DNA from 4 places in the Shewanella sp. 1311 genome. Region 4 is predicted to be linked to each of the others. Evidence: predicted binding sites of a transcription regulator. Region 4 holds the regulator's gene; each other region holds the start of a gene.
What was found. Region 4 encodes sigma-54, which starts transcription at its own class of promoters, with help from an activator protein. Its sites were predicted from a motif close to GTTGGCACGNNNNTNGNNT; they were not measured.

Region 1 (4,194 bases), 410 kb from region 4:
GATGATGAAGTCGATACGTACACGACCTTTACCATCAAGCTGCATGTCTTTCATTTCAGCTTTACGGGTACCTAACTTCTCGATCACTGTGCCTTGATCTTCTTCTTCAACGTCAACAGTCAACGTCTCGTATGGTTCACACAGTTCACCGTCGATGGTTTTCAGAATTACTTCTGGACGTGATACGGCTAACTCGTAACCTTCACGACGCATGTTTTCAATCAGGATTGATAAATGCAATTCACCACGACCAGATACGCGGAAGCGATCTGGACTTTCTGTTTCTTCAACACGCAGTGCCACGTTGTGGACTAATTCTGTTTGCAGACGTTCCAGAATGTTACGTGAAGTCACATACTTACCTTCTTTACCAGCAAAAGGTGAAGTGTTAACTTGGAAAGTCATGGTCAGAGTTGGTTCATCAACAGTCAAAGCAGGCATTGCTTCTACTGCGCCAACGGCACAGATAGTGTCAGAAATTTTCAGCTCGCCTAAACCTGTGATAGCAACGATGTCGCCCGCGTTAGCAATTTCAACTTCAGTACGGTCTAGACCCATGTAACCTAATACTTGGCCCATTTTACCGTTACGAGTTTTGCCATCAGCGCCAATAATGGTCACTTGTTGGTTAGTTTTAACGCTACCACGCTTGATGCGGCCGATACCGATAACACCCACGTATGAGTTGTAGTCGATTTGCGAAATTTGCATCTGGAACGAACCTTCGGCGTCAGCATCTGGGAAAGATACTTTTTCAACGATAGTTTGGAACAGCGGCGTCATATCATCGCTCGCTACATCCGGATCTAAAGTTGCAAAACCGTTTAACGCAGAAGCGTAAACGATTGGGAAATCTAACTGCTCGTCGGTTGCGCCTAAGTTGTCGAACAGGTCGAATACTTGGTCGATAACCCAATCTGGGCGTGCACCTGGACGGTCAATCTTGTTGATAACAACGATTGGCTTTAAGCCTTGAGCAAACGCTTTCTTCGTTACGAAGCGAGTTTGTGGCATTGGACCGTCAACGGCATCAACCAGTAATAATACTGAGTCAACCATAGACAGAACACGCTCAACCTCACCACCGAAATCGGCGTGGCCTGGGGTATCAACGATGTTAATACGGTAGTCGTTCCACTTGATGGCAGTATTCTTTGCCAGAATCGTGATCCCACGTTCCTTTTCAAGATCGTTGGAGTCCATCACCCGCTCAGTGGCTTCTCCTCGGGTTGCAAGGGTGCCTGACTGTGACAGCAACTTGTCTACCAGGGTCGTTTTGCCATGGTCAACGTGTGCAATAATGGCGATGTTACGTAAATTCTCTAGCACGGATAAACCTCTTACCATCAAACAAAAATAGGGATATTTCAGTAATTCGTTATGGCGATCTAGCTCGATCCGCCACAATAAAAAGCGTGCCATTCTACTCCAGAGCGGCCTTGGCGCACAGGATTATTTTTGAACACTTATAAAACAATCCGCCAATCCTTGGGTAATTCCTGCCAATATTCCATTGAGTGAAATCCTCTACCGCCACAGTTAAAGCACTGTTCAATTGCCATATTCGTAGGAAAAATCAGAGTTAAGCAGCTGAATTTGCTATTTTTCATACTCTAGACGCAAACCATTTCTGCTGATTTAAACATCAATTAAAAGTGATGTCACCGCGATGAAATCATCTCACCGAGAAACAGCAATAAATTCTAGCGTACATTTAACTGAGCATTCATATTGGCGTTTATGACCGCGAAAACTGAATGTCTTTAAGACTCACTTCATTGTCACGCTATACCTTTATTACGCATCATTGATTCACTTGGTCTGTGAACAGCAAAGACATTTCGCACATGAGAACGAACTCTTTCCTAATAATATGATAATAAACCACTATTGGATTGAGAATGCGTGCCATAGTTGGACAGACTAGCGTGGTTTTATGACAATTTTGCGGCGGCGAAACAGCCCAGAGAAATAGTCCCGTTCTGTGCTGAAAAGATGTGCTAGATTCACTGCTGCTGTCCTTATGCGACTAATGTGAGCCAAGGCGTCACTGCCATCTCACTGCCACATAAGCAGTGCATGTTATTAGTTTGGATCCCAGCCTAGGTTTGCATGAATCAATTCAGTGCGCACCAAAATGGATTGATGCACCAAAATGCCACAGCCAAAAGCACCATAGTGGTGCAAACACGAATCCAATTAAGTGCAACAAAGATTTTAAACCATGTTAATCAGCTAGTTAAATTATTGGCATGGATATCGCTTTATCGCTCGTAAGTTTGGCTCAAGATAAATCACTTGAGTTAAAAGATTATAGAAGGGGCATCCCTTTACCCTACCGGAGGCTTGAGAATGTCAGTTGAATCAGTTTTAAAGCAACTTGAAGAATTAGAAGTTAAGTTCGTTGATTTACGTTTTACCGACACTAAAGGTAAAGAGCAGCACGTATCTATTCCTTCTCATCAGGTAGATGCTGATTTCTTCGAAGACGGCAAAATGTTTGACGGTTCTTCTATCGCAGGTTGGAAGGGCATTAACGAATCAGACATGGTACTGATGCCAGATCCAACGACATTCGTACTGGATCCTTTCACCGAAGAAACCACAGCACTGATCCGTTGTGACATTCTTGAACCAGGTACTATGACGGGTTATGACCGTGATCCACGTTCAATTGCTAAAAAAGCAGAAGCTTACCTAATCTCTACTGGTATCGCTGATACTGTTTTGATTGGCCCAGAACCAGAATTCTTCCTATTTGATGATGTCCGTTTCGGTACTGACATGTCAGGTTGTTTCGTTAAGATCGACGCTAAAGAAGCGGCTTGGAACTCAGGCACTAGCTACGAAGGCGGCAACACAGGTCACCGTCCATTCACTAAAGGCGGTTACTTCCCAGTTGCACCGGTTGACTCATCACAAGACCTACGTAGCGCTATGTGTTTAGTGCTTGAAGAAATGGGTCAAGTGGTTGAAGCGCATCACCACGAAGTGGCGACTGCGGGTCAAAACGAAATCGCAACTCGCTTCAACACGTTAACTAAAAAAGCGGATGAAATCCAAATTCTGAAGTACGTAGTGCACAACATGGCACACGCTTACGGTAAGACGGCGACTTTCATGCCTAAACCCATCGTTGGCGACAACGGTAGCGGCATGCACGTTCACCAATCTCTGGCGAAAGACGGTGTTAACTTGTTCGCTGGCGACAAATACGCGGGTTTAAGTGAAACGGCTCTGTACTACATAGGTGGTATCATCAAGCACGCTCGCGCGCTGAACGCTTTCACTAACCCAAGCACTAACTCTTACAAGCGTTTAGTGCCACACTTTGAAGCACCTGTTATGTTGGCCTACTCTGCCCGTAACCGCTCTGCATCAATCCGCATTCCTGTGGTACCAAGCCCTAAAGGCCGTCGTATCGAAGCGCGTTTCCCAGATCCACATGCAAACCCATACTTAGGTTTCGCAGCGCTGCTGATGGCGGGTCTTGACGGTATCCAAAACAAGATCCACCCAGGTGAAGCGATGGACAAAGATCTGTACGATCTGCCTCCAGAAGAAGCGGCTGAAATCCCACAAGTGGCAACGTCATTAGAAAACGCCCTTGAAAACCTGCAAGCTGACCATGAGTTCCTGACTAAAGGCGGCGTGTTCAGTGAAGATTTCATCCAATCTTATATCGTACTGAAAACAGCTGAAGCTGAGCGCGTAGCACGTACAACTCACCCACTTGAGTTTGAAATGTACTACAGCTTGTAATCCTTACTCGCAAATTGATTAAGCCCCGAATTGTCGGGGCTTTTTTATAGATGAAGCTCTGACTAGCTATAAAGCCAAATCCATTAATCATAAAAATCAAAATCCATCACGTATAGATTTCAAACCTTTTCGATTTAAAATCAATCACACCTTGCACTCACTCAATGCAATCGCTAGCTTGAGAATGTCCATGCAGCACGATTAATCCTGATCACTTGGGCGCATCTTATTCATAAAAATAACAATAGGCGTTTACCTATGTGGCAAAAGATAAAACCTTATAAAGATTCCATCGTGCTGCTCACCGCGTTATTGTTGGGCGGCGTGCTCGGTGTCGGGTTGCCAGAACTGGCGCTCTGTTAGTGTCAATCATGGCGGTGTCTATAGTGATGGCGATTATCCCCGCCGTGGGCATTATCGGGCTGGCCTTAT
Region 2 (4,194 bases), 2.4 Mb from region 4:
GGTTCGTGTTGTTGGCTTAACCTTAGAGGCGAGCGGTTGCCGCGCGCCTGTGGGCAGCTTATGTTCCATCGAAACCATGGCGGGCGAGTTAATTGCCGAAGTCGTCGGCTTTGATGGTGAACTCCTTTATTTAATGCCTATCGAAGAATTACGTGGGGTATTACCCGGTGCCCGAGTGGTGCCTTTAGGGGAACAAACTGGACTTAATGTCGGCTTGTCCCTGTTAGGACGCGTGCTCGATGGTAACGGCGTGCCTTTAGATGGTTTAGGTGCGTTGCAGACAGATCAACAAGCGCCAAGACATAGCGCTGCCATTAATCCCTTATCCCGCCGTGCTATTACCGAGCCGCTGGACGTTGGCGTGCGCGCCATTAATGCCATGCTGACTGTGGGTAAAGGCCAACGTATGGGCTTGTTTGCTGGTTCTGGTGTGGGTAAGAGTGTGCTCTTAGGCATGATGACCCGCGGTACCACTGCCGACATTATTGTGGTTGGGCTGGTGGGCGAGCGTGGCCGTGAAGTCAAAGAGTTTATTGAAGAGATTCTTGGGGATAAAGGTCGAGCGCGTTCTGTTGTTGTTGCCGCGCCTGCAGATACCTCGCCGCTGATGCGCCTTCGCGCCTGTGAAACCTCGACACGTATTGCCGAATACTTTCGCGATTTGGGCTATAACGTCTTGTTATTAATGGATAGTTTGACGCGTTATGCCCAAGCTCAACGGGAAATAGCTTTGGCTGTGGGTGAGCCGCCTGCCACCAAAGGCTATCCGCCTTCAGTGTTTGCAAAGCTGCCGCGTTTAGTTGAGCGCGCCGGCAACGGTGGCCCAGGTCAAGGTTCAATTACGGCATTTTATACTGTGTTGACGGAAGGGGACGATCAACAGGATCCCATTGCCGATGCATCGCGGGCGATTCTTGATGGTCATATAGTCTTGTCACGTTCGCTTGCGGACTCTGGGCACTATCCTGCGATTGATATTGAAGCTTCTATTAGCCGAGTCGCGCCTATGGTGATCTCCAATGAACATTTGGAAGCGATGCGCCGCGTGAAACAAACTTATTCCTTGTATCAGCAAAATCGGGATTTGATTTCCATTGGTGCCTACGCACAAGGCAGCGATCCTCGAATCGATAATGCGATACGATTACAGCCGGCGATGAATGCTTTTTTACGCCAAACCATGCGTGATGCATTCAGTTTTGCCGATAGCCAAGTCATGCTCGGGCAACTTGCCACACAGTGTAAATAATGGCGTCATCGAATTAATCGAGGTCTAGTATGGCTAACGCCGATCCCTTGTTGTTAGTGTTAAAGCTCGCCAATGATGCCGAAGAACAAGCGGCGTTATTGTTAAAGTCGGCGCAGTTAGAGTGTCAAAAACGGCTGAATCAACTCAGTGCACTCAATAACTATCGCTTAGAATACATGAAGCAAATGCAATCCCAGCAAGGCCAAGCCATTAGTGCCAGTCACTATCACCAGTTTCATCGCTTTATTCGTCAGATTGATGACGCTATTACTCAGCAAAATCGCGTTGTGGCCGACGGTGAAAAACAAAAAGAATATCGACAACAGCATTGGTTGGAAAAACAGAAAAAACGTAAGGCAGTGGAATTACTGTTAGCGAGTAAAGAGAAGAAGCGCCAAGTTGTTGAACAAAAAAGAGAGCAGAAAATGACCGATGAATTTGCTTCTCAGCAGTTTTATCGCCGTCATCAGCGTTAGTGTAATGGTGCGTTAAATGATCGGTATCTTTGCCATTCACTAACCTCTATGAGTTCAGTTTTCTGTTGCCGCTTATGGTGCAGAACATTTGTTCGACTTTTTTCCCTGAGTTTTATTCTTTTCAATATGCCGCAGTAAAAACTGAAGTTTTGGCATCTTATTTGCTTTAATTTAGTCCATGACCCTGCAACCGCAGTGTTTAATTGACGTTTCTACCTAGCCATTTTCTTTTTCTGCTGGGTGATGTTTGGGAGCACTTATGCAACAAATGACCAATATCCTGTTGAGTAAAACAGGCAATTCTGCGGCCAACTCCGCTAAGACATTTTCCCAAGAGTCTAATAATGAAGACTTTTCATCTACACTTGCGTCAGTCTCCGCTAGCTCATTTTCTATTTCCGCGCCTAAAAAGGCTACAGCGAATACTGACGATAAAGTGCAGTTCGCCTCTACTGATAAAGTAAAAGATAAAGACATATCAACGGATGACGCTGACGTAAATCTCATCTTCGCCCAGATCAGCATGGCAAATGACATGAAAAAAACGGCATCAGATGGAGAGAGTTTGCCGTCTGACTCTTCCCAAGAGGAAAATAATGAGTCTGGTGACTCTTTATTGAAAAGTGATGCATTCAGTACCGTTGAGCTGTCGGGTGTACAAGCTTCAATGAAAGCGATTAACACAGAGCTTCCAGTTGTCGACATCTCAGGCTCAGCGCAAGGTAAGGCTGATATTTTAACGTCAAGTGAAGTTAACCTGTCAACTGAGAAAAGTAATAGCAAGCCCTCAAACGGCGATCTATTGAGTCTCCAAAAGGTATTGGACACTGATACTTCTTTTTCCTCTGAACTCAAAAAGCTAACTGGCCAACTTCAACTAGATACAGGGGCTTTAAATGAGACTGATGCCACTAATAAAGTATCTGCTGATAAAGAATCGGTAGAGATAATGCAAAAAAATACTCTAGTAGCCTCCAGTGGAACATCAGCAGAGATATTACCCGTTGAAGCAATCCAGGGTAAGAAAGTATTACTTGATGACACTTTAGATGCATTGAAGTCACAGTTATCTACGGATAAAAGCGTTGAATCTCATTCTGCATTTTTAAAGGGACAAGTCATTCCGCCGAACAGTAAAACATCTGAAAATTTGGATTTATCTGAATTTGTAGATACAGCAGAGACCGCGGCAAAGGCATCATCAAAAAATCTAGAAAGCGTGTTATTGAAAGAAGCAGATGTGAATGAACTTAAAGGTGATAAATCATTTTCAACGGACAAATATGCGCATCAAGTTGCGAGTCTAAACTCTGAACAGCGTGGTGCAAGGTTGGATCTTAATTCTGAGGCACTTGCAACCTCAGACGACGTAGACGAATCAACGTTGAAGCCTAATACAGCAAGCCAAACCTTAAAGTCAGAAACTCTAGCGCCATCGACTACTAAGAATGAAATGGCTGTAACATCTATAATCGCTGATGAAAGAGTGGATACATTGGACTTGGCAAGTCCCAAGGTGGCTGATACCTCTAACTTGGGTGAGAACGATGCGGATGACGTTACTGCCGAGAGCAATAAATCAACAGTGCGCAATGCTGAGATTGCAATACCTCAGCAAGTGAGTCGAAATGCCAATGTTGATGTTGCGGTTAGTAAAGTAGAAGTTCAGCCTATAGTTACAACACTGGATGCACAAAGCATCTTAGGTAACGCTGTTGATCCTAAGGACAGCATGGTGAGTGATACTGAGGTCAATGCTGATATCTCAAAAGCGGCAATGGATGCGGGGACTTTGTTAAAGGATGCTAAATACAGTGTGACGCTTGATGCTCAAAGAGATGCTAAGCCATTCGTTATGGGTGACGACGACAAGGGATCAACAACTGACATCAAGTCATTTTCTTCTTTAACTCAGTCATCGACGCCACTACAAGTTAATCGTCAGGAAACAATGCAAGTTCAGCTGTCATTACGTCAAGGTGTAGATCAACAGAATCAAATGCAAGAGATAATCCAACGGTTTTCACCCGTGATGAAGCAACAGTTGATCACTATGGTGAGTCAAGGTATTCAACATGCTGAGATTAGGCTTGATCCCCCAGAGCTTGGGCATATGCTGGTAAAAATCCAAGTGCATGGCGATCAAACCCAAGTACAGTTCCATGTCACTCAGACACAAACGCGTGATCTGGTTGAACAAGCTATGCCGAGATTGCGCGAGTTACTGCAAGAGCAAGGGATGCAATTGGCTGATAGTCATGTGTCTCAAGGTGGCCAAGGTGAACGTCGAGAGGGTGGTTTTGGCGATGGTGGCGGTTCAAATGGGACTGATGTGGATGAAATCTCGGCAGAAGAGCTACATTTAGGTTTAAATCAAGCCACTAGTGTAAATTCAGGTATAGATTATTACGCTTAAGTAGGTAACCTATAGCAATGACTAACATAGTTACGTTTCCATATTAATTAAAC
Region 3 (4,194 bases), 2.4 Mb from region 4:
TAACCAAGCATTAAGTACCATTGGATCAACTCGGGGAAAATAAACAAGATTGATGTCATGAGTCGAGGCTAGCGGTAAATGGTATTCACCTATCAATCCGTCAATGCAGATCACAATATCTGGTTTTATATTATTGTGAAGTAAACCACGTAATGCAGTATCGGCCGCTATGATGAGTGGCCTATGGGAACTTGAACTAATTTGTTGCAGATAATCATAATGCTCTTCTAAAGAAGGACCCGAGCCAATCACGATAGCTTTATAGCTACTATGACTATTTATTAAGCTCGCGGCATCAGGATCGTGAGTAATATAAAGTTGGTTATCCTCGAAGCGTTTTAATATTGCAGGATCATCAGACTGATGTCGTTGATTAGAGAACTCACGATTGAGTTCCATGACTAATAAGTCTCTGAGAGTCGCATTTTCATCACTGACAAGAGTGAGATCTGGCGTAATTGCAATATTAGGAAAATTTAACTTTGCGCTTGGAAGCGCAGTTAAATTAATGTTTGGATGTTTTAACCATTCGCTTTGATCTGTGTAACTGATGAGAAGGGCAAAAACGCTGAGATTTAAAATGCAAACATCAATTGAAAGATACTGTGGATTATCGATAAGTAAACTTGGTACATCTCCCATACCGACACCGTAGACGGTTACGTGAGTTGCATCTGTAGGTAATGTGCTGATAAAGAGCTGGGCTTCGGCAAGGCGGTCATGGCGGCTGCTGAGTTGAATGCCATTGACACTGATAGTTTGATTGCGACCGTTGACAAGGTGGGCATCTAATTCATTGATAGTTTGGTTTTTGACCGCAGCTGCTACGATAGGCCAACGCTTGACGATAATATTGAGATTAGACGCAAATAGCTCGGTCATTCCGTTTCTCCGGAAGATTTCTGGGAGTTTGATATCACCAAGGTCACTATCTGGTCTCTCCACAGGGACTCGAACCCCGATCGGCCGCTTAGGAGGCGGCTGCTCTATCCTGTTGAGCTATAGAGAGACGACAGTGATTATACTGGTTTTATCTCTGATTAAAAGGCTTATGATTTAGTTGCTTAAATCTTAAGCGCTATGTCGTTTATCTGCACATTGTAGGCTGCATTTTGGTCTAAAAGTACTGCTGTAGAGCTTTCTTCACTCACTTGTTCGATTTTTACCGTGGCTCGGCTTTTGGTTGCGACGGCGCGCATTTCATTGAGTCGATCGGGTAGGTTTTGCTGTAATACGACTTGGAATTTATCCCCGACACGAATGCCATGTTTACGGCCGAGATTTAAAATGATCCTGTCCGCTTGGCGGCTCACGACTTGGCCGAGTAAGGGTCTGCAATTGAGTGTGCTGTCTAAATCATGGGTAGCCTGTTGCATTAACTTAGTAATATTTTTGCCATAGGATGATCGCCAGAATCTGTCCGTATTCGGGGCAATAATGGCTTGTTCTTCAAATTCCCATGGCGCCGATGTGCTGTAGCTTTTACTCCAAACTTCTTCGCCACTGATCCCATGATAGAGGCTAAGTTTGAACTGGAATTGCCTGAGTGGAGCTTCATCCCAAAATCCTAGGAAGGTTGCCTGCACTGGCTCCATTGAGATATCCATAATTTGTGGTTGGAGGATATATTGGCTGTCGGTAATTTCACTAAGCCAGCTTGGGAGTCGATAACCGCGAATATCCACTAGATCTTGTTTAATGTCGAGCAGCTCTTTAGCGTGAGTGTGGCTAAAACCTGTGGAAGAGTAATCTTCTATAACACTGCCTAGTTTTTCGGAAATAACTTCTTCAAAACCGGAAAGCTGTCCGTATCTGAGCTGAGTACGATCTTTGATTTGTGCTTGAGGAATTAAAATCGCGGCCTTTAATTGTCCATTTGGACACTGCTGCGTAGGATCATCATTTAGATCGAGTCGTAAGGACACATAAATTTTGTTTCCCTGGATTCGTTCGCTAACGAGTTGGATGCTGATGGCTTGGGCGTTGCGATTTATCGCGAAGTTATTCTGTGTAAGGTTTCCGTTAGAGGTTTGTTGTTCACTGGAGATTTGAATGCCCGTGCTTAATGTCGCGTAGCTAACGGCTTGATTAATCGCTTCTTCCCTTGCTTGAGCCGTATTACCATTGATAATAGTCGCTTCACCACTGGCTTCCATCCATTCGGCTCGAATAGGTAAAGACAGCAGTGCAAGGCTCAAAATGATGAGCGAAGCTGAACGTGGTATGTGCATCAATACAATCCTTATCGCTAAGCTATTGGCGAGCTTGCTAATCGAGCCAGTTTCCTGACACTTAACCTAATATACCGACAAAGCAAATTTCATGCCTGACTAACGAGAGTTTTCGATAAAGTTTCCATTGGCGCAGTCGATATACAGCGTATGAGCATAATATTGTCGGGCTGGAGCAATTTTGGTCCGAAGATTGCTGGCTTTTGTTACTCACAAAAATGAGACGCATAGAGTGTGAGTTATTTAATTGCCAGTACACCCACAGATGAGGTAAATCCAATGCTAAAGCGTGTGATTATTCCCTTAACATTACTGATGTTAGGTGGATGTGTGGCTAAATCGGTTACACCGCCCAAGCCGAGTTTAGTGGATGGCAATGGGTTGCCGCCAACGGCAGTGATCAACCATTTAGCACAGCGAATTGTGACAGAGCTCGTTAAGCAAAATGATGCTCTGCGCTCTGATCAGCCAATTGTCGTCGCCACCCCTGTATTAGTGGGTGACATGAATGGCACAAATGCGTTGGCGCAGCAGTTACAGCAAGGATTAATGACGTCGCTCCATAGCTTTCAGTTTAATGTGGTTGATTTAAATTTAGCAGATGGCTTGAGAGTGACGGCTAATGGGGATTTTATTTTGACGCGAGATTGGCAACAATTGTCGAAAAATCTTCCCGTTGAGCATCTTGTCGTTTCGACTATGAGCCCAGTTACCAATGGTATGGCGATCAATACTCGGATTGTGAACATAAGTAACAATCGTGTGGTATCGGCCTCTCAAACTTTTGTGACTCAAAAAGAGTTGGCAAACTACATGCAGCCTTCGGAGCAAATTGTGTCACAAAATGGCATCTTATATCGTCAGGCGAGTCCAGGCATGAATGAAGTGCGTGTTTTAGGAGACGGAAAATGAAACGCTACCTTTTAGTTATTGCGGCGCTAATGCTAACTGGCTGCGCTGCTAAAGATAGATATGTGCAATGGGAAGATGTGCCGCCGCCGAGTTTTCCTAAGTTAACGGCCATAGGATATGCGCCCTTAGCGACTCAACCGGCTAAAGAGCAATCACAAAGAGTGTTGATGGCCATGCAAGCATCAAAAATTGTGGCCTATCGTGAATTAGCAGAACAAGTTTATGGGCAGAAAATAACGGCAAACAGCAGTGTCAGTGATTGGATGTTGACGGACGATAATGTTAAAGCGTCGGTTTCTGGCGTGATCCGTGGGGCGCGGGTCGTTAAGAGTTATCCGGCAGGCGATCATTATGTCACTGAGTTAGAACTGGATTTTTCACAGGTATGGGCGCTGTATCAACAACAGAGTCGTCCACAGCGAGTGAAAGAAGTCACGTATTTCTAGTCATTTCTACATGACTCTATTGAGCCGCGTACTATGCGAGTAGTTATGCGGCTTTTCTTTTCCTGCACAAGTATCAAAGTCTAATCTTTAATCAGAGCAGAGCTTAGAAGCGGGAAATACAGAGTGGGAATTGATGCGCCTGTTAGGCCTTTAAATCATTACCTAAACTTGAGATAGTTGAGGTCTTGCCTTTATCGTTATACGTAAGGCTGGAGGCGTTTCTGCTGGCTTGTAAAGCTTGAGCGAAGCGATTGAGACTGGCTAAATTCATCTCAATTAAACTGGCATTTTGATCGTTCAGTTCTTTGCATTCAGTTAATGCGTCTTTGACAACGGCCATTTTATGCACGAGTTCACTTTGCTGAGTGAGTTGAGACTTATCAGTGTGGTTTGCCAGAATATCGTCATTAGTCTTGAGTTCTTTTAGACATTGTGATTTTTCGTTAGCAAGAGAAAGCAGTAAATCGGCGTTTTGGTCAACCAAAGCGCCTTTTTCCTTGAGTATTATTTGCTTAAGAACAGCCAAATGGGCGTGTTGTAGATCTACCAGTTTAGCTATTTCAGTCATAGTTACTCTTTATTCAAGTCATTAAGTTCGGCTTCAA
Region 4 (4,194 bases):
ATTAAGGGCAAGGGAAGGTTATCGACACAATAATAGCCGAGATCTTCGAGTACCCTTAGGGCGACAGATTTGCCTGAGCCTGAGCGGCCCGACACTATGACCAGTTTCATCCAGTGATTACCTGATAGAGTTCCGTTTCATCATGCGTCTTGCGTAATTGCTTTAATATTTGCTTGTCGCTCAGCTTTTCGGCCATGCAAGACAAGGTACTTAAGTGCTGCTGACATTGGTCTGCAGGCACCAGTAGTGCAAATAAAATATCAACAGGTTGCTTATCGATAGCATCGAATGCTATCGGCTCTTCACACTTAATGAGTATGGCAATGGGCTGATCTATATCGGCTAGTCGACCATGTGGAATGGCGATGCCGTTACCTATACCTGTGCTCCCCATCTTTTCGCGCGCCACTAGGCTTTCGAATATCTCTTGAGATGAGAGGGTCGGGTACTGGGCAGCGACTAAGTCGCTGATGAGTTCCAGTACCTTTTTCTTGCTGCCCGGAGTGGCGCAGGTAGTGCACTCCGGCCGCAGTATGGTACAAAGTTCCATTATTAGTGTTTTGTTAACTTCTCTTTGTGTTTAATAACCTGACGATCAAGCTTGTCAATCAGGGCGTCTATAGCGGCATACATGTCAGCATGCTCTGAAGTAGCAAAAACTTCACCACCGATAAGATTTATTCTCGCTTCGGCAATCTGTTGCATTTTCTCGACATTGAGCACAACGTGCACATTATTGATCTGTTCGAAATGGCGTTCAAGTTTTGAAAACTTTTCTTCTACATATGCACGTAACGATTCGGTAATTTCGACATGGTGTCCACTCAGGTTTATTTGCATAGAAACGTCCTCCGATATCCACTGTAGGTTATAAACTTTTACGCTGATTAGAAGGCGGAATGAGCATAGCCTCTCGGTACTTCGCAATGGTTCTGCGGGCTACGTTGATCCCTTGTTCTGCCAGAAGTTGTGCCATCTTACTGTCGCTTAATGGTTTTTTCTGGTTTTCCGCTGCAACCAGTTTCTTAATGAAGGCTCTGATTGCTGTGGATGAGCATTCCCCACCATCGTCAGTACCGACGTGGCTAGAGAAGAAGTATTTTAGTTCAAAAAGTCCCTTAGGGGTATGCATGTATTTCTGTGTCGTCACCCTTGAGATGGTCGACTCATGCATTTCTACCGCTTCGGCAATATCGTTCAGCACCATAGGTTTCATGGCTTCTTCACCGTATTCAAAGAAACCTTGCTGATATTGGACGATACAGTTCGCCACCTTCAACAGGGTATCATTACGGCTCTCTAAACTCTTGATAAACCATTTAGCCTCTTGCAGATGACCACGAATAAATTGGCTATCGGCTTGGCTTTTAGTGCTGCGCGCCATCGAAGCATAATGTTGATTTACATTGATTTTTGGCATGCAGTCAGGATTAAGCTCAACCACCCAACGGCCATTTTTCTTCGACACTGACACATCTGGGATGACGTATTCGTCATCGTTGGGCGTAATCAATAAACCTGGGCGGGGATTGAGGGTTTGGATAAGCGCGATGCCGTCTCTTAACTCATCCTCTTTTAATTTAGTCTTACGCATCAACAATCTAAAATCGCGGGCGGCGATCAGATCTAAATGATCTTTGATCAGCATGCGGGCGTTTTCTAGGTTGGGCGTGTCAGCGGCGAAATGCGACAGTTGGATCAACAGGCACTCGCTTAAATCGCGGGCGGCAACACCAATGGGATCAAAATGTTGAATGCGCTTGAGTACAGCTTCGACTTCGTCGAGCTCAACCTCAGAATTGCCCATGGCTTCGAGGATTTCGTCAGTGCTTTGGGTGAGATAGCCTTGATCGTCGATGGCATCAATAATGGCGGTGGCAATGGCTAAATCGGTTTCAGAAAACGGTGTGAGGTTTTTTTGCCATTCTAAGTGTTCATACAAGCCTTCACTGGTCTCACCTTGGAAGGGCATATCGTCTTCACGACTGCCGCCGGGGCCAGAATTGGGAGAGGCGGTGAACACTTCATCCCAAGTGGTGTCCATGGGGAGTTCGTCGGGCATGGATTCTTTGGTTAAGGACTCTGCCGTGTCTATGGTGGAGCTGTCTTTTTCTGGCGGCAGGGTGCTAGATTCACTGAAATCCGTATCGGATAGCGTTTGGTTTACAGGGTCTTTAGTGGCGTCGAATTGATCCTCTTCCAGCTCGAGAAGGGGATTAGAATCTAAGGCTTGCTGGATCTCTTGCTGCAGTTCTAATGACGACAGTTGCAACAGACGGATGGCCTGTTGTAATTGTGGCGTCATGGTTAACTGTTGACCCAGTTTGAGCTGGAGTGACGCTTTCATGTTACCGCTGATCCCTACGTTATTATTGTTGGATGAGGTCGCTTGTTATCATCTTGAGTGGAGTCCAATGGTGGCATAAATTGCCTGCATTGGCTCCGCTTGATTAACTATAGCCTGAATTGTTCACCTAAGTACACAGCCCTAACTTGCTGATTGTCTAAGATCTCTGCGGGTGTTCCTTCGGCAATCAAGTTTCCGTGACTCACGATATAGGCATGTTCACACACATCTAATGTCTCACGGACATTGTGGTCTGTGATCAACACGCCAAGGCCACGACTTTTGAGCTGTTCGATAATCTTTTTAATGTCGATAACCGAAATCGGATCGACACCAGCAAAGGGTTCATCTAGCAAAATGAACTTAGGATTTGCTGCTAACGCCCGCGCAATTTCGACACGGCGACGTTCACCGCCCGACAATGACATGCCTTGGCTGTCACGGATGTGGGTGATGTGGAACTCTTCAAGCAGATGCTCTAGCTCTTCTTCCCTTTGCTCTTTTTTTAGTTCTTTACGCGTTTGAAGCACGGCCATGATGTTGTCATGGACGGTCAGTTTACGGAAGATACTGGCTTCCTGTGGCAAGTAACCTATGCCTTTGCGGGCGCGCAGGTGCATAGGATCTGCGGTTAAATCATCATCGTCGATAAAGATGTGGCCTTTATCGCTTTTAACCAGACCAACGACCATGTAAAAGGTGGTGGTTTTACCCGCGCCGTTCGGGCCGAGTAGGCCAACGACCTGACCGGTTTTTACCGTCAGACTGACGTCTTTAACCACTTGGCGACTCTTGTAACTCTTCGCCAGATTTTGTGCTCTTAGGGTGATTTGGGTCATTTAGAGTCCTGCTTTTTCACAGGTTTATCTGCTGGCGCGTCTGGTTTGGCATCATCTTGATAGCTTTCTGGCTGAATGATAGTGATCACGCGATCGTCGCCACTGCCGGTACTCTCGGCAATCAATTTTTGCTGGATGATGTTGTAGCGGATTAAATTACCCGTCACTTGGCTGCCCGCTTGATCTAACGAGGCTAAACCTTTAAGTGTCAGGGTGCGGCTCGCCATATCGTAACGAATTTCTTTCGCGCTCGCCGAGGCTGGACGGCCATCGTCTAATACTTGGCTGTACGTCGCAGGGTTGCCAGTGGCCACTAAAATTTTGCTATTTTCACCTTCGGCAGAAAATGCACGCAGTTGATCTGCATGGATTTTAATCGAACCTTGGGTGACTTCAACCGGACCAAAGAAGATGATCTGGTTGTTCTTGATATCTGCCGTTTGGCTCACAGCCTTGATTTTGACTTCCTGTTTCAGGTCGTCGACTTTAGCAAAGGCGCTCATGCTCATTATTAGCATTAGGCTGGCAAGTAATACGTTATTTTGCTTCATATGTTCCTACTACCTGACTGGTCAATTGCACTTCTTGCGCGTTGAGGTCGGCATAAAGGCCTTGGCCTTGAATATTAAAATCTTTCCCTGTGACGTAAATGGTGCGGTCAGAGGTCATTATCATCGTATTGAGATCGAGTTCCAGATAACTGGTGGACAAGGTCTGGATCGGTTCTTCTGGGCTAATGGCATCAATAATAACATTGTTTTCTAATACAACCTTGCCCGTTTCCTTGTTTAGCTTGCCCTGATCTGCTCTGAGTTGCCATTGTGCTTTACCTTGGTCTGGATAAACAAGATAAACAGGTTGAGTAAAGTAAGTTTGATTCGTTGAATCATAATGTTCCATGTGTTTCGCCGTCACACGGCTATTGACTAACCCTTGTTCATTGAACTCAACACTGCGCAGATCTTCAACGATGAAATCTGGGGTATTTTGATCTTTTACTCTGTTATC

Region 1: a site for sigma-54 is predicted at 2,247-2,265, ahead of glnA (glutamate--ammonia ligase). Genes of this name have one in related genera too.
Region 2: a site for sigma-54 is predicted at 1,874-1,892, ahead of AC5YB3_RS04325 (flagellar hook-length control protein FliK). Genes of this name have one in related genera too.
Region 3: a site for sigma-54 is predicted at 2,312-2,330, ahead of AC5YB3_RS04495 (flagellar assembly protein FlgT). Genes of this name have one in related genera too.

The regions. Positions count from the first base shown of each region.
Region 1 covers NZ_CM181686.1:2,986,321-2,990,514, reverse strand. The annotation lists gene typA (translational GTPase TypA) at 1-1,329, opposite strand, end outside; gene glnA (glutamate--ammonia ligase) at 2,353-3,762, shown strand; partial or broken gene AC5YB3_RS13440 (dicarboxylate/amino acid:cation symporter) at 4,021-4,194, shown strand, end outside.
Region 2 covers NZ_CM181686.1:962,095-966,288, reverse strand. The annotation lists gene fliI (flagellar protein export ATPase FliI) at 1-1,249, shown strand, start outside; gene fliJ (flagellar export protein FliJ) at 1,279-1,725, shown strand; gene AC5YB3_RS04325 (flagellar hook-length control protein FliK) at 1,985-4,141, shown strand.
Region 3 covers NZ_CM181686.1:993,835-998,028, reverse strand. The annotation lists gene AC5YB3_RS04505 (motility associated factor glycosyltransferase family protein) at 1-882, opposite strand, end outside; tRNA gene AC5YB3_RS04500 (tRNA-Arg) at 934-1,009, opposite strand; gene AC5YB3_RS04495 (flagellar assembly protein FlgT) at 1,065-2,231, opposite strand; gene AC5YB3_RS04490 (FlgO family outer membrane protein) at 2,511-3,143, shown strand; gene AC5YB3_RS04485 (LPP20 family lipoprotein) at 3,140-3,589, shown strand; gene AC5YB3_RS04480 (flagella synthesis protein FlgN) at 3,732-4,157, opposite strand; gene flgM (flagellar biosynthesis anti-sigma factor FlgM) at 4,160-4,194, opposite strand, start outside.
Region 4 covers NZ_CM181686.1:3,391,939-3,396,132, forward strand. The annotation lists gene rapZ (RNase adapter RapZ) at 1-110, opposite strand, end outside; gene ptsN (PTS IIA-like nitrogen regulatory protein PtsN) at 107-550, opposite strand; gene hpf (ribosome hibernation promoting factor) at 553-840, opposite strand; gene AC5YB3_RS15190 (RNA polymerase factor sigma-54) at 869-2,347, opposite strand; gene lptB (LPS export ABC transporter ATP-binding protein) at 2,455-3,186, opposite strand; gene lptA (lipopolysaccharide transport periplasmic protein LptA) at 3,183-3,737, opposite strand; gene lptC (LPS export ABC transporter periplasmic protein LptC) at 3,724-4,194, opposite strand, start outside.